Regions from separate parts of the Staphylococcus sp. Ze2 genome, predicted to be linked through region 2. Evidence: predicted binding sites of a transcription regulator. Region 2 holds the regulator's gene; each other region holds the start of a gene.
The links. The regulator LexA, encoded in region 2, represses DNA repair genes until DNA is damaged. The targets are predictions, from matches to a motif close to CGAACATATGTTCG.
Positions count from the first base shown of each region.

Region 1: a site for LexA is predicted at 3,467-3,480, ahead of uvrB (excinuclease ABC subunit UvrB). Genes of this name have one in related genera too.
Region 3: a site for LexA is predicted at 1,688-1,701, ahead of ACM591_RS02500 (carbohydrate kinase). Genes of this name have one in related genera too.
Region 4: a site for LexA is predicted at 3,740-3,753, ahead of ACM591_RS05710 (YolD-like family protein). Genes of this name have one in related genera too.

Region 1 covers NZ_CP183486.1:2,417,345-2,422,821, forward strand. Annotated here, with positions in the region: gene uvrA (excinuclease ABC subunit UvrA) at 1-1,328, opposite strand, end outside; gene uvrB (excinuclease ABC subunit UvrB) at 1,334-3,316, opposite strand; gene ACM591_RS11440 (CsbA family protein) at 3,641-3,871, opposite strand; gene ACM591_RS11445 (YfbR-like 5'-deoxynucleotidase) at 3,877-4,518, opposite strand; gene ACM591_RS11450 (COG3942 and LysM peptidoglycan-binding domain-containing protein) at 4,834-5,477, opposite strand, start outside.
Region 2 covers NZ_CP183486.1:1,910,727-1,916,203, forward strand. Annotated here, with positions in the region: gene tkt (transketolase) at 1-1,644, opposite strand, end outside; gene ACM591_RS09030 (DUF896 domain-containing protein) at 1,721-1,969, opposite strand; gene sosA (DNA damage-induced cell division inhibitor SosA) at 2,099-2,332, opposite strand; gene lexA (transcriptional repressor LexA) at 2,475-3,098, shown strand; gene ACM591_RS09045 (CAP-associated domain-containing protein) at 3,296-4,294, opposite strand; gene guaC (GMP reductase) at 4,330-5,307, opposite strand.
Region 3 covers NZ_CP183486.1:605,323-610,799, reverse strand. Annotated here, with positions in the region: gene ACM591_RS02510 (amino acid ABC transporter permease) at 1-464, opposite strand, end outside; gene ACM591_RS02505 (amino acid ABC transporter substrate-binding protein) at 448-1,248, opposite strand; gene ACM591_RS02500 (carbohydrate kinase) at 1,728-2,837, shown strand; gene ACM591_RS02495 (pseudouridine-5'-phosphate glycosidase) at 2,821-3,732, shown strand; gene ACM591_RS02490 (NupC/NupG family nucleoside CNT transporter) at 3,742-4,956, shown strand; gene nagB (glucosamine-6-phosphate deaminase) at 5,307-5,477, opposite strand, start outside.
Region 4 covers NZ_CP183486.1:1,267,557-1,273,033, reverse strand. Annotated here, with positions in the region: gene ACM591_RS05725 (manganese-dependent inorganic pyrophosphatase) at 46-972, shown strand; gene ACM591_RS05720 (aldehyde dehydrogenase) at 1,122-2,501, shown strand; gene ACM591_RS05715 (lactonase family protein) at 2,613-3,656, opposite strand; gene ACM591_RS05710 (YolD-like family protein) at 3,776-4,186, shown strand; gene ACM591_RS05705 (hypothetical protein) at 4,366-4,536, opposite strand; gene ACM591_RS05700 (C45 family autoproteolytic acyltransferase/hydolase) at 5,161-5,477, shown strand, end outside.

The DNA.
Region 1 (5,477 bases), 510 kb from region 2:
TAGCTATGCAACGCTTCCTTAATAGATTGTTCAACGACATCACCAATGTTATTTCCTGCAATATAAACCGATAGCGCTTCACGACTTAAACGTTTACCGTGACAAGTTTCACATGGCAATTCAGTCATGTATTTGCTCATCATTTCTCTTACCAATTCAGATGGTGAATCATGATATCTTCTATTTATATTATTGGTTACACCTTCAAACTCCATTGTACGTTTGCGAGTTTGGCCATTACGTTGTGTGAATGTAAATTCAATTTCTTTACCTTTTGAACCATATAAAATGATATCTTTTTGTCGGTCTGTAAGCTTTTTAAATGGTTTGTCCATATTTATTTTAAACACTTCGCAAACACGTTTTAATAAAGTTGGATAATAATCAGAACTAGATGATTCCCAAGCAACAATAGCACCTTCGTTTAACGTTTTGCCAGCATCAGGAACTACTAAATCTAAATCAACAGTAAGTTTTTGGCCTAAGCCATCACAAGTTGGGCACGCGCCAAATGGACTATTAAAACTAAACATACGTGGTTCTAATTCACCAATTGAGAAACCACAAATAGGACAAGCATGATTTTCTGAGAATTTTAATTCTTCGCCGTCAATGATATCTACAATGAGACTACCTTCAGAAAGTTGCAACGCTGTTTCGATAGAGTCTGCCAAACGTGCTTCAATATCTTCTTTAACTACTAAACGGTCAATGACTACTTCAATAGTGTGGTTTTTATTTTTATCTAATGCAGGCACTTCATTTACATCAGTTATTTCACCATCTACTCTGACACGCACATACCCCTTTTTACTAATGTCATCAATTAATTTCTCATGAGCACCTTTTCTATGTGTAATCACTGGCGCGAGAATTTGAATCTTAGTACGTTCTTCTAATTTTATGACTTGATCAACCATTTGTTGGACTGTTTGTGATTCTATTTCAATGCCATGATTAGGGCAGAATGGTCTCCCTATACGTGCATAGAGCAATCTTATATAATCGTAAATTTCTGTTACGGTTGCAACAGTAGATCTTGGGTTTTTACTCGTCGTTTTTTGATCTATTGAAATAGCTGGAGATAAGCCTTCTATCGTGTCTACGTCTGGTTTATCCATTTGACCTAAAAATTGTCTTGCATATGCACTTAATGATTCAACATATCTACGCTGTCCTTCGGCATATATTGTATCAAATGCTAAAGATGATTTACCTGAACCTGAAAGTCCAGTCATAACTATAAGTTTATCTTTAGGTATTTCTATATCAACATCTTTTAAATTATGGGCACGTGCCCCTTTTACTACAATGGATGGTTGTTTCATTTGTGTCACCCTTCTGCTTTTAATTCAAATAACATATCCCTAAGCTCTGTAGCTTTTTCGAAATCTAAATCTTTCGCCGCTTTTTTCATTTCTTTTTCTATATTTGCAATTGTTTTTTCGCGTTCTTTTTTCGTCATCTTCTTAGGAACTTCCGTTTGTTGTCGCTCATTAGTTTCATCGTTATCGACAGTAGCACTAATCACATCATGTATTTTCTTATTGATAGTCGTAGGCGTAATGTTATATTTTTCGTTATATGTTTCTTGGATTGTGCGGCGTCTTTCCGTTTCGTCCAACGCATAACGCATAGAATCTGTAATCTTATCACCATACATAATAACTTCACCACGACTATTACGTGCAGCACGTCCAATCGTTTGAACAAGTGATCTTTGTGAACGCAAGAATCCTTCTTTATCTGCATCTAATATCACTACGAGAGATACTTCTGGTATATCAATACCCTCTCTTAATAAATTAATTCCGACTATGACATCATATGTGCCCATTCTCAAGTCACGAATAATTTCAATTCGTTCTAATGTTTTAATTTCTGAGTGTAGGTAGTTAACTTTTATTCCTGCTTCTTTCAAATAAGTAGTTAAATCTTCACTCATTTTTTTAGTTAAAGTAGTTACTAGCACACGTTCGTTTCGATCAATACGATCTTGAATTTCTCCAATTAAATCATCAATTTGATTTTCAGTTGGTCGAACTTCAATCTTAGGATCCAATAAACCTGTTGGTCGAATAATTTGCTGTACCATCTCATCTGTATGTTCTAATTCAAATGGACCTGGTGTAGCAGATACATAGACTAATTGTTTGGTCTTCTCTTCAAATTCTTCAAATTTTAATGGTCTATTATCTAAAGCACTTGGTAAACGGAAACCATGGTCTACCAGTACTTGTTTACGAGCGCGATCCCCATTATACATCCCTCTAATTTGCGGTAATGTAACATGTGACTCATCAATCATCACTAACCAATCATCACCAAAGTAATCTAGAAGCGTATATGGAGTTGAACCTGTTGGTCTTAAAGTTAGATGAACGGAATAGTTTTCTATGCCTGAACAAAAACCCATTTCTCTCATCATTTCTAAATCATAGTTCGTCCGCTGTTCTAAGCGCTGTGCTTCTAACAATTTATTTTCAGAACGTAATTCAGTCAAACGTGCTTCTAATTCATTTTCAATTCTTTGGATAGCTAATTTCATTTTTTCTTCACGTGTTACGAAGTGTGAGGCTGGGAAAATAGCAAAATGGTCTCGTTCTCTTAATACTTCGCCCGTTAAGTAGTTAACTTCACGAATGCGATCTATTTCATCACCAAAAAATTCTACTCTTATACACATTTCTTCTCTTGAGGCTGGGAAGATTTCCACTACATCGCCTCTAACGCGGAACGTACCACGTTTAAAATCAATATCATTTCTTGTATATTGCACGTCAACCAATTTTCTCAGTAATTCGCTTCTGTCCATTTCCATGCCAACACGAACACTTACGACTAAATCACGGTATTCTTCAGGATTACCCAGACCATAAATACAGCTGACACTTGCTATGATAATAACGTCATCTCTTTCAAATAATGCACTAGTTGCTGAGTGTCGTAATTGATCTATTTCATCATTAATTGAGGCATCTTTTTCTATAAAAGTATCAGTCGATGGCACATAAGCTTCTGGTTGATAATAATCATAATAGCTGACAAAATATTCCACTCTATTTTCAGGGAAAAACTCTTTAAATTCGCTATATAATTGACCTGCAAGAGTTTTATTGTGCGCGATAATTAACGTAGGTTTACCCACTTGCTTAATAACGTTACTCATTGTAAAAGTTTTACCTGTACCTGTAGCTCCAAGTAACGTTTGATGTCTTTTTCCTTCATTGACACCATTCACAATTTTTTTAATGGCTTCTGGTTGATCACCTCGAGGCTCAAAATCAGAATGCAGTTCAAACGGATAATGTTCCATATTATAATCCCTACCTCCTATATCATTTCTAACGCTTAGAACCTATTTAAAATCTTTTTATTGGGCTATATATATATTATTTTTTGGCGTAATATTTTCCGAAGGTGTTTATACTCGATACATATTTTAACAGATTAGCAAACACGAAAGCAAACATTTGTTCGTTTTAATTAAACTTGTTCTATATAAATAAAAAAACAAACATAGTCACTCTACCATGTTTGCATAAATTAACATTATAATCATATTCTTGATTATCTTAAGCCATATAATTATAAAGCGATTATTAAATTATAGCAATTAGGTTGCTCAACACTTACTTTTTCAATCGTCTTCTTTTTTGTGCAATTCTAATTGATCAATAATGAGATATCCTGCCAACATAGACACTACATCTATAAAAATAATCCATTCACTATGGAAGAATCCTTTTTGTACAGATGCACCTATAATAACTAATGTCAGAATTGTTCCTACCCATTTACTTCTCGTTAATACACTAAACAACACAACAAATATACAAGGAAAAAAGGCCGCAAGCGCATACCAAATCATTCAATTCACCCATTCCTATTATTTAGAATAGCCATGGTTGTTTCTCGTAATTCAGATTTTGGAATGAACTTTTCCGTTAGCATTTCAGGGATGATATTTTCTATGAAATCCTGAACTGAGCTAAGGTGATCAAATTGCATGATTGTCTCTAATGACATTTCATATATTTCAAAGAATAGTTGTTCTGGATTACGTTTTTGAATTTCTCCAAATGTTTCATACAATAAATCTATTTTATCGGCTACCGAAAGTAATTGGCCTTCTAAAGAATCGTCCTTACCTTCTTGTAGCCTTTCTCTATAGATAGCTTGATATGGTTCTGGAATCTCTTCATTTATAAAATGATCCACCATTTCCTCTTCTACTTGTGAGAATAATTTCTTTAATTCTCCACTAGCATACTTTACAGGTGTTTTGATATCTCCTGTAAATATTTCTGCAAAATCGTGGTTTAATGCCTTTTCATATAAGCTTTTCCAATCCACTTCATTCCCATGATACTCTTCAACTGTACCTAAATATTGAGCTATTTTAGTCACTTTGAATGAGTGGGCAGCGACGTTATGCTCGAAATACTTAAATTTACCTGGCAATCTAATTAATTTTTCTAAATCAGACAAGCGTTTAAAATATTGATGTACTCCCATGACATCGCCTCCTAGTTTATTTAATGAATCATTATACTTGTTTTTATAATATCACTCAACAAATAAAATGTCTTACCAATATCCTTAAAAATAATTATTTATTTGTATTATAAACACACTTCTTTAATTAATATAATAAAGGAGTGAGACAATGAAATCATTGTCCCACTCCCTTAAACACAACTTTCAGGTTAGTTAGTCACTTCTTCAGCCTTAATTTTATTATATAAATATTGTTCGTGATTCTACTCATTATGTCACAAAAGAAGATATCAACCTATTTATTCTCAATCCAACTGAAAGCTATAGTATTAGCTAATGAATGTAATTATATTGTCCTGTGTTATGTACCGTTCTATAGGATTTTTGTCCTACTCCTTGCCAGTTCATTTCTGACACAAGAATCGATCCATCTGAATTTTTACGTTCCACTACACCTACATGACCATAGCTACCAGCATTACTTTGGAAAATAGCGCCAACTTCTGGCGTGTGGTTTACTTGATATCCATTTTGGCGAGCTGCTGAAGCCCAATTATTCGCATTTCCCCATAAATTACCAACTGATTTTCCTAATTGCTGGCGTCTATCGAAAGCGTAATATGTACACTGTCCCCATGTGTAATAGTTATTGCCATTTGAAGCTTGTTGTACTGGGCTATAGTGTTTTGTGTCTTCCGCATTACCATCGACATACACATGTTGATTATCTCCACCTGCATCTTGTGTGTTAACATTTGACCAGGTTTGCGGTACCACAGACGTCACGTTAGTTGATGTTGTAGCACGATGTGGTATTGACTGTTCACTAATTGCTTCATTGTAATTACTATTAGAGGTATTGCTTTGTCCTTGGATTTGCTCATTAAACATTTGCTGTAATTGATTGTTTAAATGTGCTGAACCTTTTTCAGAAACTGCGATAAGCTGACCAGGATATATGATTTCGCCTATATTTG
Region 2 (5,477 bases):
TTTATCTGATTCAAATACTACATAAGCACCTTTACGTACGCCTTCTTCTACAGTTTCTTTCGGTAAATCCATAGTAGTAAGATTTTGACGAGTTAAAACAAGTGAAGTTGGTGCATCTTCAGATTCTAATGCTACTTCCCAAGCTACACGTGTTTCGTTACCATCGGCTGGACGAATAACATTCATGTTTGGAATAGCACGTAAACCAGCTAATTGTTCAATTGGTTCATGTGTAGGACCATCTTCTCCAACTGCAATTGAATCATGTGTAAAAATAAACGTTGAGTTTAATCCCATGATTGATGACAGACGTAATGCTGGTTTTAGGTAGTCACTAAACACAAAGAAAGTTGCGCCATAAGGGTGTAAACCACCATGTGCAGCCATACCATTTACTGCAGCGCCCATTGCAAATTCACGAACACCAAACCAAATATTTTTACCTTCTGGTGTATCTTTATCAAAATCTGTCGCATCTTTGACATTTGATTTATTTGAACCAGCTAAGTCCGCTGAACCGCCAAAGAATGAAGGTACAGTTTTACTTAAAGTTTGAATTACTTCACCAGAGTCAGCACGTGAAGCACCGCTATGTCCAGCTTCAAAGTGTGGTAACTCATCTTTATAGTTTTCTGGTAATTTACCGCTGATAGCCAATTTAAATTCTTCAGCTAATTCAGGATATTTATTACTATACTCTTCAACAAGTTTATTCCATGCTTCTTCTTTTTCGTTAGCACGTTTCAACATACTTTGTTGGAAAATTTCATAAACTTCTTCTGGAACATTGAAACGTTTTTCAGGGTCTAAACCATAGTTTTCAAGTGTTAATTTTCTTTCATCCTCACCAAGTGGCGCACCGTGGACACCATGTGAAGCTTGTTTATTAGGAGCACCAAAACCAATAATCGTTTTAATTTCAATAATTGTTGGTACATCTTGAGATTTAGCTTCTTCAATCGCTTTATCGATTGCGTCTAAATCATTACCTTCTTCAACTAAAATGTGCTTCCAACCATAGGCTTCAAAACGACCTTTAACATCTTCAGAAAAGGCTTTATCTAAATCTCCATCTAATGAGATATCATTTGAATCATATAAAACAATCAATTTGTCTAATTGGTTATGTCCTGCTAATGAAGCTGCTTCGTGAGAAATACCTTCCATTAAGTCACCATCTGAAGCAAGTACATATGTGTAATGGTCAACAACTTTAGCATCTTCTTTATTAAATTTACCTGCTAAGTGTTTTTCAGCCATAGCCATACCAACAGACATAGCAAATCCTTGTCCAAGTGGACCAGTTGTAACTTCTACACCATCAGTGTGTCTAAACTCTGGATGTCCCGGTGTTTTAGAACCCCATTGTCTAAATTCTTTTAACTCTTCTAATTCTAAACTACCTGAAACATGTAATAGGCTATATAATAACGCAGAACCATGTCCAGCAGATAATACAAAACGATCTCTATCGAAGAAATCTTTTGATTGGGGATTAAAATTTAAGTGACGTGTCCATAATGTGTACGCCATAGGAGCCGCACCCATTGGTAATCCAGGGTGTCCTGAATTTGCTTGTTCAACTGCATCGATACTTAGCGCTCTAATCGTATCTACCGCTAATTGATCTTTTTCTTTATTCATCTAAATGACTTCCTTTCTTCTAGCAAGTTTCTATCTCATTATACCTTATTTGGTATCTATTTAACAAAAAAATGATTTAGTTTTTATCTTCTTTATTTTTAGAATCTAATATATTTTTCACTTTATCAGGTGTTACATCATTTCCTTCAGGATCTATGACTCTTGTATTTTCAATTTGTTGCTTAAATTTTTCTCTAAATGAATCTAAGTAAGCTTTTCTCAATTTAGATTGTTCTTTAGCTTCTTTTTCAGTCAAGCCTTTTTCTTTTTTCTTTTTTGCTAATTCATTTATGCGTTGTAAATCTACACCGTCTTTTTCAGCCATAATAAACCTCCGAAATTATTTATATAGAAAAATATAACAAAAAAGTGAACGAAACTAAATGGTTTCGCTCACAAAAAATACTATTATTAACAGTTCTATATAATAAAAAATTCATGCCACTATCAGTTATTAGTGAACAGCTGCCATCACTTGTTGTGAACTTTGTTCGCCTTGTATTTTAGTTTCGCTATTATCTTGTTCGCTAATTACTGATTCACTTGTTATTTGATGGTCAGTCATTTCGTACGTCTGTTCTGAATTAGCACTATTGTGTGCACTTAATATAAATAAGGCGCAAAGTATCATCGTCACTATTAATACTATAAAATAAGTCTTCATTTGCGATTTATAGTTCTTTATCATTCATAACCACTCCTAGAACGTTTGTTTGTATACAAACCTTATCAGAACATCTGTTCTATGTCAACGACCAAACGAACAAACGTTTGTAAAAACGTTATGAGCATGCTATAATTAAGCTAAATTAAATTAGGGAGTGCCTATTATGAGAGAGTTAACTAAACGACAAAATGAAATTTTTGAATATATCAAGCAAACCGTTCAATCCAAAGGATATCCACCGAGCGTTAGAGAAATTGGAGAAGCTGTCGGATTAGCATCTAGTTCTACAGTTCATGGCCACCTATCTAGATTAGAGGAAAAAGGTTACATTAGAAGGGACCCGACTAAGCCTCGTGCCATAGAGATTGTGTCAGAACAATTAGGTGAATCAGTTAATATGGAAGAAACAATACACGTTCCTGTTATAGGGAAAGTAACTGCGGGCGTACCTATTTCTGCAGTTGAAAATGTTGAAGAATACTTCCCATTACCGGAACATTTCACTTCAACCCATAATAGCGATATATTCATCTTAAATGTTGTTGGTGACAGTATGATTGAAGCCGGTATTCTGGATGGAGATAAAGTTATCGTAAGAAGCCAAACGATTGCAGAGAATGGCGATATTATCGTTGCAATGACAGAAGAGAATGAAGCGACTGTTAAGCGTTTCTATAAAGAAAAAAGTCGTTATCGCTTACAACCGGAAAATAGTGCAATGGCTCCGATTTACCTTGATAATGTAACCGTACTAGGAAAAGTCGTGGGATTATTTAGAGAAATGTAATTGATATTTCGACCAATGCTAACACTCTCAAAAAAAAAGAGGATGCGCTCATCGCGCACCCTCTCTTTTTTTATCGTTTTTCTCTAAAACGTCTTTTACTTTTTCAAGTATATCTTCTGTTTTGTCTTTTTTGTTTGTTGTCATAACTTTTCATCCTCACATGATAACAGATACCCTTACACAACAAAACTTAAACATTAACCAGTATAATTTTCTGTCCAATAAGGCTGACGATCTTTATTAAAGTCAACACCTACACCAAGGGTGTTAAATTCTTCCTTAAGGATATTCTTTCTATGTCCTAATGAATTCATTAAGCCTTGATGAGCGTAAATACTACTTGTTTGACCATATGCTAAGTTTTCACCTGCTGCATTAAAATCATGTCCATCGGCTTCCATACGATCAAATGGAGTATCGCCTGATAAATTATTATGATCAAAATAATTATGTTCAGCCATATCTTCACTGTGTTTTCTAGCTGTATCAGAAATACTATTAGAATATTTAAGTGGCTCTAACTTATGCTGTACTCGTTCTGAATTAACTAAATCAAAGTTTTGTAATTCAAAGCTTTGAGCTAATCCCTCAGATGGTGCGCCATATTGCTGTTGTAATCGGTTTTCCATTTTTTCACTAACTTGTAAGATTGCTGTTAAGTTATTGCTCTCATGTTTATCATAAAAAGCTGTTGTATATATTTTGTCTTTATGAAAATTATCAAATTCATCATCTTGAACATCAAATTTCACATGTCCTTTTTGCTTGTCAGTAATAGGTTTACCTAAACGTTCTCTCACCTTCTCTTTAGGTGTGCCATATTTAATTTTTGATTTAGATGATATAACGTTTTGGTTACTATATAGCGCATTTACTTTATCATCTATATAACTAACCATTACAAACGCTCTATAATGATCCGAATAATACGTGTGCCAATTTGTACCATATTCATTTGATGTGACACGTTGCGGACTCCCTAGCTTTTCTTCTACAGCGCCTTTAGTCATATTCATTTGAATATTATTAACCGCAAATTCTTGTTTACTGGGTACTTTTAATGCATCTTCGTTAATTGACTTTGATGAAGTCCAATCAGCAACTTTGCTTTTCAATTGCTGTTGTACTGTATACATCGATTGTGTTTCTTTGATTGGTAAGACAAGAATAATTACTAAGAAAGTAAGTACATACAAGAATAATTTTCTAATTTTTTACACCTACTAATATATTAGTCTCTATCACCGTTGAAAATTGAATTTCTTACAATTACATAATCCACTTTTCTTAAAGAATTAAGGTCAGTACCACCTGCATATGAAATTGAACTTTGTAAGTCTTGTTGCATTTCAATCAATGTATTAGATAATGAACCTTTGTGCTCAACAAACATTTTCTTACCTTCTACATTTTTATGCTCACCTTTTTGGAATTCAGAGGCGCTACCGAAGTATTCTTTATATAATTTACCATCTAATTCTACTGTTTCACCAGGAGATTCTTCATGTGCAGCAAATAATGACCCAATCATTACCATAGATGCACCAAAGCGTATAGATTTAGCAATATCACCGTGTGTTCTAATACCACCATCAGCAATAATTGGTTTTCTTGCCGCTTTACTACAGTTATTCAATGCTGATAGTTGCCAACCGCCTGTACCAAATCCTGTTTTAATCTTAGTAATACAAACTCTTCCAGGTCCAATACCCACTTTAGTAGCGTCTGCGCCAGCATTTTCTAATTCACGTACACCTTCGGGAGTACCGACATTACCCGCAATTAAAAATACTTCAGGAATGTGTTGTTTAATGTGTTTAATCATATTGATTACAGAATCTGAATGGCCATGAGCGATATCAATTGTAATATAATCCGGGATTGCTTTTTCAGTAGCTAATTGCTCTACAAAATCAAATTCGCTTTCTTTAACGCCTACAGAAATTGACGCAATTAACCCTTTTTCATGCATTTTCTTAGTAAATGGGATACGTGCCGCTTCATCAAATCTGTGCATTATATAGAAATAATCATTTTCAGCGAACCATTCAGCTAATTCTTCATTCATAACTGTTTGCATATTGGCTGGAACGACTGGTAATTTAAAACTTTTCGGTCCAAATTGAACAGTCGTATCACATTCAGAACGACTATTTACAATACATTTATTCGGTATAAGTTGGATATCTTCATAATCAAAAATTTTCATTGTTAATAAACCCCTAACATTTTTAATAAAACATTTACTTAATGGTAAGATTTTAATGATGTATTCAATAATTATATGGAGAATAATAGTTACATTTACTATAATTCCCGAACAATAACTTTTTATTTATCTTCACCAATAGATAATATACATTGTTTTAAACTAAATGT
Region 3 (5,477 bases), 1.3 Mb from region 2:
ATACGTTGAATCGTTTGACGGTAATTCATACCAATTGAATACGCTGCTTCTGTCTGGCCTTTTGGAATAGACATGATGCCTCCACGAATAATTTCAGAAGCATATGCGCCTACATTTAAAGATAGACCAATAATTGCAGCTATTACTGGTGCTAACGTCCATTGATTTTCTGAGTTGTTAGTTAATAGTCTGCCGAGTTCAGGGATACCATAAAAGATAATGAATAATTGTACAATCATCGGTGTTCCTCTAATGATTGAAATATAAAAACGTGCAATCCCTCTGAGAATACGGCTTGTTGATATACGCATTAATGCAGCTACAAGTGCTATAACCAATCCTAATACAAAAGTTACTAATGTGATAGGAATTGAAAATTTCACCAATCCTTCAAGCATTGGCATAAATGCTTGTCCGGCTGCATCTAATGCATGTTGTTGTTCTGAATTAAGGTTTAGAAACATCTTCACCAAACCATTTTTCGCTTATTTTTGCTAATTCACCATTATCTTTTAATTTTTTCATTGCTTTATTAACTTCTTTAATTGTTTTGTCGTCTTCTTTCTTACTGAAAGTTAAAGCAGATTGACTCTTTTCAGCATTACCTTCAATCGCTTTTACCTTAGCGTTAGGTTTTTGTTTTTTATAATCTAAGTAAGAGATATTATCGTTAAACGTACCCTCTACTCGATTTGATTGTAATAAATCCATCGCTTGGTTGAAGCCATCAACTTTTGTAAGTTCTGCACCTTTAGATTTTGCTAATTTACCATAGTTTGAAGTAAATGTTTGTGCTAATTTCTTACCTTTAACATCATCAAATGATTTGATATCTGTATTATCTTTATTTACTACTAATACACCTTGTGAATAAGTGTAAGGTTCAGAGAATTTATATTTTTCTTTACGTTCATCGTTAATACCAACTTGGTTAGCTACAACATTAAATCTGCCTGAATCTAATCCTGCAAACATTGAATCCCATTGAGTTTCTTTAAATTTAACTTTATAATCCATTTCTTTAGCTACTGCTTTCACTACATCTATATCATAGCCAGTTAATTTATCATTCTTATCGTGAAACGAAAAAGGTGCATAAGTTCCTTCTGTTCCTACGACAAATGTTTTATCCTCACTAGCTGTTTTGCTTTTACTATCGCTATCTTTTTTGCTTGAAGAGTCATTACCACATGCTGCTAGTCCCACTGCCACAATTAAAGTAACCAATACCATTAATAATTTTTTCATTTCTCGCCCTCTATTCATATTATTCTTATCGGATTAAAATCAGTTTAGTCCTATCCCACTATTTAGTCAATAGATTTTCATCGATAAGATAATATTTTTTTTAATTTCAGATAATTTTAATTTTTTACAATTTTATAGAACTCTCTTCATTTAGTGTTTAATATTTGATATCGATAAAGTCAGTTCAGTTTCAATTATACTCCCCAAAAGTAGACATCGATTGCGTTTAAAAATAATTTTCAAAAATTAAAATAATAGGATTATTTTATAAAAATACAATCACCATTAAAACCTTCATATATCAATGTTTAAACTTATTTCAAATGTGTGACAGATCCCTATTATAATTGTCACAATTTTCGCAACATTAATTTGTAAGCGTATACAAATGTAAAATTACATGCTAAGATTCGCTTGAATTCAAACAAAAGTTTATTTTCAAACAATTGTTTAGATTTTATCAAAAGGAGGTCTCATCAATGAATAGTAATGAAAGAGAGGTTTTGAAACGCATACAAGACAATCCATTTATTTCTCAACAAGAATTAGCATTATCAATTGGTTTATCAAGACCCGCAGTAGCTAATATTATTTCAGGATTAATACGCAAAGAATACGTCTTAGGTAAAGCTTATGTTTTAAACGAAAATTATCCTATTGTATGTATCGGTGCTGCTAACTTAGACAGAAAGTTTTATGTCCATCATACATTGCAACTAGAAACTTCCAATCCTGTAACTTCTACACGTTCTGTAGGTGGTGTAGCTAGAAATATTGCAGAAAATCTTGGTCGAATGGGTGAAACCGTAGCATTTTTATCTACCAGTGGTAATGACAGTGAGTGGGACATGATACATAAATTATCAAGCCCTTTCATGAACCTAGATCACGTGCAACAAATAGAAAATGCAAACACAGGTTCTTACACTGCACTCATAGACAATGATGGTAATATGCAATACGGCTTAGCTGATATGGAAGTATACGACTATATCACGCCCGAATTTTTAATTAAGCGAACACATTTACTAGTTAAAGCCAAATGTATTGTCGCAGATTTAAATTTAAGTAAACCTGCAATTGATTTTCTGTGCGCATATTCTGAGAAGCACAACATCAAACTAGTAATTATACCTGTATCATCACCCAAGATGAAGCATATGCCTGATTCATTACATGCAATAGACTGGCTTATTATTAATCGAGATGAAACAGAAACTTATTTCAATATGGAAATCCAAAACATAAATGATATGAAAAAAGCTGCACAAAAATGGATAGATGCTGGCGTCTCTAAAGTGATCATCACAAACGGAGTTCAAGAACTTATCTATAAAGATAAAAAAACAGAAATCATTAAACCCGTTCTTAGTTCAAAAGAGGTTGTAGATGTGACAGGAGCAGGTGATTCATTTTCTAGTGCAGTGGTCTTCAGTTGGCTGAATGGTCTAGGTATAGTTGACATACTAAATGCTGGCATGATAAATGCGAGGAAAACGATAGAAACGAATTATACTGTTCGTCAAAATTTAGATAAAAAACAAATATTTAGAGATTTGGAGGAATATAAAGATGAAACAATACATTGAATTTTCACAAGAAGTACAACAAGCCAAAGATAGTAATAAACCTATAGTGGCTTTAGAATCGACTATTATTTCACATGGCATGCCCTATCCACAAAATGTTGAGATGGCTAAAAATGTTGAACAAATAATTAGAAATAATGGCGCAATCCCTGCAACCGTTGCCTTAATTAACGGGAAAATTAAAATAGGTTTAGAAACTGAAGAACTAACATTACTAGCTAAACATGACGATGTTGCCAAAGTATCACGTCGAGATTTAGCAGAGATTATTGCTACTAAACGTATCGGTGCAACAACAGTTGCCTCTACAATGATTTGTGCTGAATTGGCAGGTATTCAATTCTTTGTTACTGGAGGAATTGGTGGCGTACATAGAGGTGTTGAACAAACTATGGATATTTCAGCCGATTTAGAAGAATTAGGACAAACTAATGTAACTGTTATCTGTGCAGGAGCAAAATCCATCTTAGACTTACCAAAAACACTTGAATACCTTGAGACAAAGGGTGTACCTGTTATTGGTTATCAAACCGAAGAACTTCCTGCCTTTTTCACACCCGAAAGTGGTATTAAATTAAACAGTTCAGCCGACTCTCCTGAGGCTATCGCTCAAATTTGCAAAGCTAAAAATGATTTATCTTTAAATGGCGGTATCGTCATTGCTAACCCTGTACCAAAAGCACATGCGCTATCTAAATCCTATATTGATCGCATTATCACAGATGCTGTAAAGGAAGCAGAGGAAAAAGGGATTAGCGGAAAGGATTCCACACCATTTTTACTTGGAAAAATTGTCGAAAAGTCTGAAGGTAAAAGTTTAGAAACAAATATAAAACTTGTTGAAAACAATGCAGTTCTAGGAGCTAAAATCGCTGTTGCTTTCACTCAATTGTAGGTGATTTAAATGTCCATTCTATTTTGCATTACCGGTATTCTATTTGCATTAATACTTTCTTTTATTTTTAGTTATGATAGAAAATCCATTGATTTTAAAAAGCCTTTAACCATGTTAGTCATTCAAGTAATTATCGTAATATTTATGATGAATACAACTATTGGTTTAACGACACTAACAACACTCGGCTCATTTTTTGAGTCTTTATTAGATATTAGTAAAGCTGGTATTGGTTTTGTATTCGGTGGTTTGCAAAATAAGGGAGCTTCTACATTTTTTATTACTGTATTACTTCCTTTAGTATTTATCTCGGTATTAATAGGTGTATTGAATTATTTTAAAATACTTCCATTTATTATTAAATATATTGGTATCGTCATCAATAAACTGACTGGTATGGGACGTTTAGAAAGTTATTTTGCTATTTCTACATCTATGTTAGGTCAGCCAGAAGTTTACTTAACTATTAAAGAAATGATACCGAAACTATCTAAAGCTAAATTATATACAATAACTACTTCTGGTATGAGTGCAGTGAGTATGGCGATGTTAGGATCCTACATGCAAATGCTCGAGCCTAAATTTGTTGTTACCGCAGTGATGCTTAATATTTTCAGTGCATTAATTATTGCTAGTGTAATTAATCCGTATAAATCCGATGATAAAGATGTTGAAATATCAAATTTAACGGCTAATCATAGTGTGCATGAGAACAATACTACAAAACCTAAAAAAGTACCTTTCTTCCAAATGATTGGTGATAGTGCTACAGATGGGTTTAAAATTGCTGTTAGTGTCGCTATTATGCTACTAGCATTCATTTCACTGATGGAAGCTATCACTGTATTATTCAACTTAGTCGGGTTAGACTTCAGACAATTAATTGGTTTCATCTTTGCACCAATCGCTTTTATTATCGGAATTCCTTGGCATGAAGCAGTTCAAGCAGGTTCAATTATGGCTACAAAATTGATTACTAACGAATTCGTTGCTATGCTAGATTTCCAAAAATTAGCCGATACGCTTTCACATCGTACCCAAGGTATTATCTCAGTATATCTTGTTAGTTTCGCTAACTTTGGTACAGTTGGCATTATTGTTGGATCAATAAAAGGATTTAGTACCGAACAGGGGAATAAAGTAGCTTCATTTGCTATGCGTTTATTGATTGGTTCTACCTTAGCTTCAATCATTTCAGCATCTATGATTGGTTTAGTATTATAATACGAATTATTGTTCAAATACTTTCACACATCGTTGACCCTGAAATATGGGAATAGATCGTTAATTGGCTTACCTAAGCTTTGCTCACGTATAAGAACTACTAATTTTCATTAGTGAAAATAGTAGTTCTTTATGTTTTCATGCGTTCTTTATTCACATTTACCATCACAATACACCCCTTTTAAAATTGTATAATTGTTATTTCTTGAAACAATATTTTTATAAATATAAAAGCGCAGTACCGAAATCTAAAATAATTTCTTTAGACTTCTGCACTGCGCCATTAACCTCATTTCAACCACTAATATAATTATTGTTCACAAGTTACGTCATAATATTATGATTATAATTTAGTGATATTTATTCAATTGGAATATTTCATCATCCACGATCACTTCTACATTAGCATGTTGTCTCAATATACTGGCAGGTAACGATTCGGATATATCACCTTCTAAGAGCTGTTTGATTGCCTCCTTCTTATGTTCACCTAATGCTAACAAAATAATTCGCTTCGCTCG
Region 4 (5,477 bases), 640 kb from region 2:
TCGTGCTAGAATAATAATAATTACATAAATAAGGAGAATTTAGATATGGCAAAAACTTATATTTTCGGACATAAAAATCCAGACACAGACGCAATTTCATCTGCTATTATCATGGCAGATTTCGAACAACAAACAGGTAATACTGAAGCTACTGCATACCGTTTAGGTGAAGTAGGACCTGAAACACAATATGCTTTAGATCATTTTAATGTAACTGCACCAGAGTTACTTAACGATGATTTATCCGATCAAAAAGTAATATTAGTAGACCATAATGAATTCCAACAAAGTGCTGATTCAATTAATGGCGCTACAATTCACCATGTGGTCGATCATCACAGAATTTCTAACTTTGAAACGGCTGCACCATTATACTACCGTTCCGAGCCAGTTGGTTGTACAGCTACAATTTTATACAAAATGTATCAAGAACGCGGTTTTGAAATCAAACCAGAAATTGCTGGATTAATGGTATCAGCAATTATCTCTGATAGCCTATTATTCAAATCACCTACTTGTACAGAAGAAGATGTAAAAGCAGCTGAAGCGTTAAAATCAATTGCTGGTGTTGACTTAGAAAGTTATGGTTTAGAAATGTTAAAAGCTGGCGCTTCTACTAAAGAAAAATCAGCAACAGACATTTTAACTATGGACGCGAAGTCATTCAACATGGGTGACTATGTAACACGTATCGCACAAGTTAATACTGTTGATATTGATGAAGTATTTGCACGTCAAGAAGAGTTAGAAAAAGAAATGTTAGAAGTAAGTGCTAATGAAAAATATGATTTATTTGTATTAGTAGTTACAGACATTATTAATAGTGACTCTAAAATCTTAGTCGTTGGTGCAGAGAAAGATAAAGTTGGTATTGCTTTCAATGTAGAGCTTGATAACAATACTGCATTCTTACCTGGTGTTGTATCACGTAAGAAACAAGTAGTTCCTCAAATCACAGAGGCTTTAAACTAGTCAAAAGCCTTTAAGTTACTACAGTTTTAAGGTGATTTTAATTAAATATCTAGATTTAAACATTCATTATACTGGAACATAGTTCATATGTTCCAGTTTTTTATCACTTATACCTACGAAACACATCTATCATACTAGGAGGAATATATTTGAATTCAATAGAGCAAACTTTCCACAATAGTACTCAATATTTTAAAACACACGTGACTAAAGATTTAAAATTTAGAAGAAAACAGCTTAAACTTTTGGGTAAAAGTATCAAAAATCATGAAGCCGCCTTATTAGAGGCCTTTCAAAAAGATTTAGGTAAGAATAAAGTTGAAGCTTATGCTACTGAAATTGGTTTCACTTTAAAAAGTATTAAAAATGCTCGTAAAGAACTCAAAAATTGGGCTAAAAGAAAACAAGTCAATACGCCTATTTATATGTTTCCAACTAAAAGCTATATCATAAAAGAGCCTTATGGCACAGTTTTAATAATTGGACCTTTTAATTATCCCTTCCAATTACTAATTGAGCCACTTATTGGTGCTATAGCAGCTGGAAATACTGCCATACTCAAACCTTCTGAATTCACGCCAAACGTTTCAGAAGTTATTAAACGTGTAATCGAAGATGTATTCGATCCTGAATACATTAGTATTTGTGAAGGTGATGCTGAAACTACGCAATCATTAATCCGGTTACCATTTGATTATATCTTTTTCACTGGTAGCGAACAAGTTGGTAAAATTGTGTATCAAGCAGCGAGTAAAAATTTAACTCCTGTAACGTTAGAACTTGGCGGTAAGTCTCCAGTAATCATTGATGAAACAGCAAACATTAAAGTTGCAAGCGAACGTATCAGTTTTGGTAAATTTACAAATGCTGGACAAACTTGTGTTGCTCCTGACTATATACTTGTGAATCGTAAAGTTAAGGATGAATTAATCGCTGCGCTTAAAAAAACCATTACCGAATTTTATGGTAATAACATTCAAGAAAGCCCTGATTTTGGACGTATTGTAAACCATAAACATTTTAGTCGTTTAGATAATTTATTAAAGGTTCATCATGCTGAGATTGTCTTTGGTGGTGGATCAAATGAAGATGAAAGGTACATTGCTCCTACACTGTTAGATGGGATTACTTTTAACGCTAAAATAATGGAAGACGAAATTTTTGGTCCTATTTTACCAATTATTACGTACGATGATTTCGATGAAGCTATTGATTTAATACGTTCCAAACCTAAACCACTAAGCTTATATTTGTTTAGTGAAGATGAAAATGCAACAGAGCGTGTATTAAATGAAATATCATTTGGCGGTGGCGCAATTAACGATACCTTGATGCAATTAGCAAATTCAAACTTACCATTTGGTGGTGTTGGCGCTTCTGGCATTGGTCAATATCATGGTAAATACAGTTTCGATACTTTTAGCCATGACAAATCATATATTTTTAAATCAACTCGACTTGAATCTAGTTTGTTGTTTCCACCATATAAAGGGAAATTTAAATATATTAAAGCTTTCTTTAATAAGTAACTCTATTTATGGAAGTTCTAAAGCAAAAATGCGCCCTCCCAATATATTTGGGATAGGCGCATTTTTTATAGTATTAAGTTAGTGATTACGTTATTCAATAAACTTCTAAGTTTATGTTTCTTTTAAAAACTGTACACAGACACCTTCAGGCGCAGTATGTTTATCGTCTACTTTTTCTAGTTCACCAGTTATTTTATCACGTCTAAATACAGTAAGTGCATAATCACCTTCTTGGTGTGCACACACTAAGTAATCATCTGAATCAGTAATGTTAAAATCACGTGGAAACTCACCGCCACTTGATACGATATCTACTAATGAAATCATATCTCCTTCATCAGCTACTTTGAAAATAGCAATACTATCGTGACCTCTATTACTAATGTATAAGAATTTTTGATCTTTTGATAATCTCACTGCTGCTAATTTTGTATCACCTTCAAAGTTTTCTGGAATCGTCAAATGACGTTCTATTTCTGTAAATTTACCATCTTCATATTTTACTGTACTTACAATATTTGATATTTCATGAACTACATAGGCATATTTACCATTTTCATGGAAGGTAATATGTCTAGGTCCATCACCTGGTTCAAAATCAAATACAGCATATTCACTGTATCCTTCATCACCAAACTCATATGTCACCATTTTGTCCGTACCTAAGTCCATTGCCACTACATATTTTTTATCTGGCGTGATATCCATAAAATGAATATGTGCATGATCTTGTCGCTCTGACGGACCAGTTGGAAAATCATGTGCTAATTCCTGTATAAGTCGAACAATTTCTCCTGTGTGTGGATTTGCTTCATATATACGTGCTAATCCTGCACCATAAACAGTTTCAAAAATATATTTACCATCTGGTGATACTGAAACATAACAACCAGTACCAGCTGTTGACGCTAAACATTTATTAATGAGGCTTAACTTGCCATCTTTCTCTATTTTAAGGCTAGCGATACCACAATTGTCGCCTTCTCTATTTATCGCATATAAAAATGAATTATGCTGATTTAAATAAGTTGATGCTTCTAGTTCATACCCAGTTTCAACTTCAATTATTTTTCCAGTTTGTTCATCAAGTTGGAAACGGTAGACCCCTTTACCTTCTTTTTTTGTATAAGTACCGATATAACCTATCGTCATTATGAAAACCCCTCCATATTATGATAGTTTCATTTTAATAGAGATTTATTACAAATACAATATAATGAATTATCACTTCACTTAATCGAACATATGTTCTATAATAGTATCGAGGTGATAAAATGATTCCGAAAGAATTTAAGAATGAAACTGATTATAGAAATATTCCTAGAGAATATTTAAATCCCAATATACCTAAAGGTCGTGGCATGGTTAAATGGCAGCCGTTCGCTACCTTGCCAGAACAATTCGAAACCATACAGCAATATTTGATTGACCAAAATAAAATTGATCGCCCAATGTTATCAGACGATCAATTGAGTGAACTTAATTTACAACTTCATCAAGCATTACATACGGAAAAACACATTACAATTGAATATTACCAATCTGGTTGGCTAGAACATATAACCTTAAAAATTAAGAATATTGACATGATTCATATGTGTTTAGAGGGGTATTCGCTAAACAACTCAGAAATTATTAAATTATCACTTTTTGATATCACTCGCATTAATCCATATAATCCATAGCTACAATCGTTTTTGTACTACAAATCTTATACTCAGTCTTATTTCACTTCATATAGCTTTAGGAAGTTCAACTAAACTCATGTTTATTTATGAAAAGCCTAGTAATAGTAATTTAACCCAGTTCCCTAGTACTTATATGCATAAAAAAATAGAACACTGTAAAGTGTTCTATTAATAATTTAATTATTAGATTCGATATCTGAAACAATCTCTTTTGTTTTACTTTCAATATCTTCAAAGTCTTTTTTGAAAATATAAGCGAACACTACTGCACCAATTCCTGCTGCTAATGATACAGTAAGGATTGTACCGAATACAAATTTAAATAAACCTTTAATAAAATTCCACATTCTGTTTCACCTCAATAAATTATTAACATATCCGTTATTAATGATAGCATACTTAAAAGCATCAATAAATATATACCCGCTTTTCACTACTTTAATTTAAATATTATTATAGTAATAATATGATATTATTGTAGTAATGCTTTAAGTTATAATTAAAGACTGTATATTAATTACTACCTTTAATACTTTAATAATAACAGAACTCTTAAAAATATTACATTTATTAGTCATATAGAAAAAGGAGTGGGAAAGAAATCTAATCTATTTAAGACTATTTCGCAGTCCCACCCCGGCGAAAATCACTAGAGTCAATACGTATAAATTGTTTATTTAAGCTGGCGCTCATGCAAATGTTTCACTTACTTTATATAATAATTAAGGCTGAGACAATTAATTTGTCCCAGCCGCTTAGTTAATTACTTGCCCCACCAAGTACTCATTGCATCTCTAACAGCATCATAATAATTTGCCATTGCAATCACCTCATTTTAATTTAAAAATAAATAACCAGTCGTCGTTGTTATACTTATAATAACGACAAGCATCGTATAATACAATTAACATGGGGTTACAATAAAGTTACAAATTTGTAAGATTACACGACTAAAACAGGAGTTTTACATTATGCAAAAAGTAAAAACAGATATATTAACTCACCGCGGATCGCATTTCGATTTAGGTGTACAAACTGCTCAGTGGATGCAACAAACGCCACTATTAAAAAATAGAGAAAAAGAATGGAAAAAACGTATGCCTCGCTTTGATATTCACATAAAAGAAACATATGATATCTTTCAAACCTATGCACCTCAAATATGGGAAGAAATCAGAGGTATACAAGAAGTCCTTAATCTACCAACAAATCAAATGATTCTAAACTTTGCACACTATCGTTTTACACCACTAAAGAATAGTGGTTGTACAATTTACTTGGGACAAGA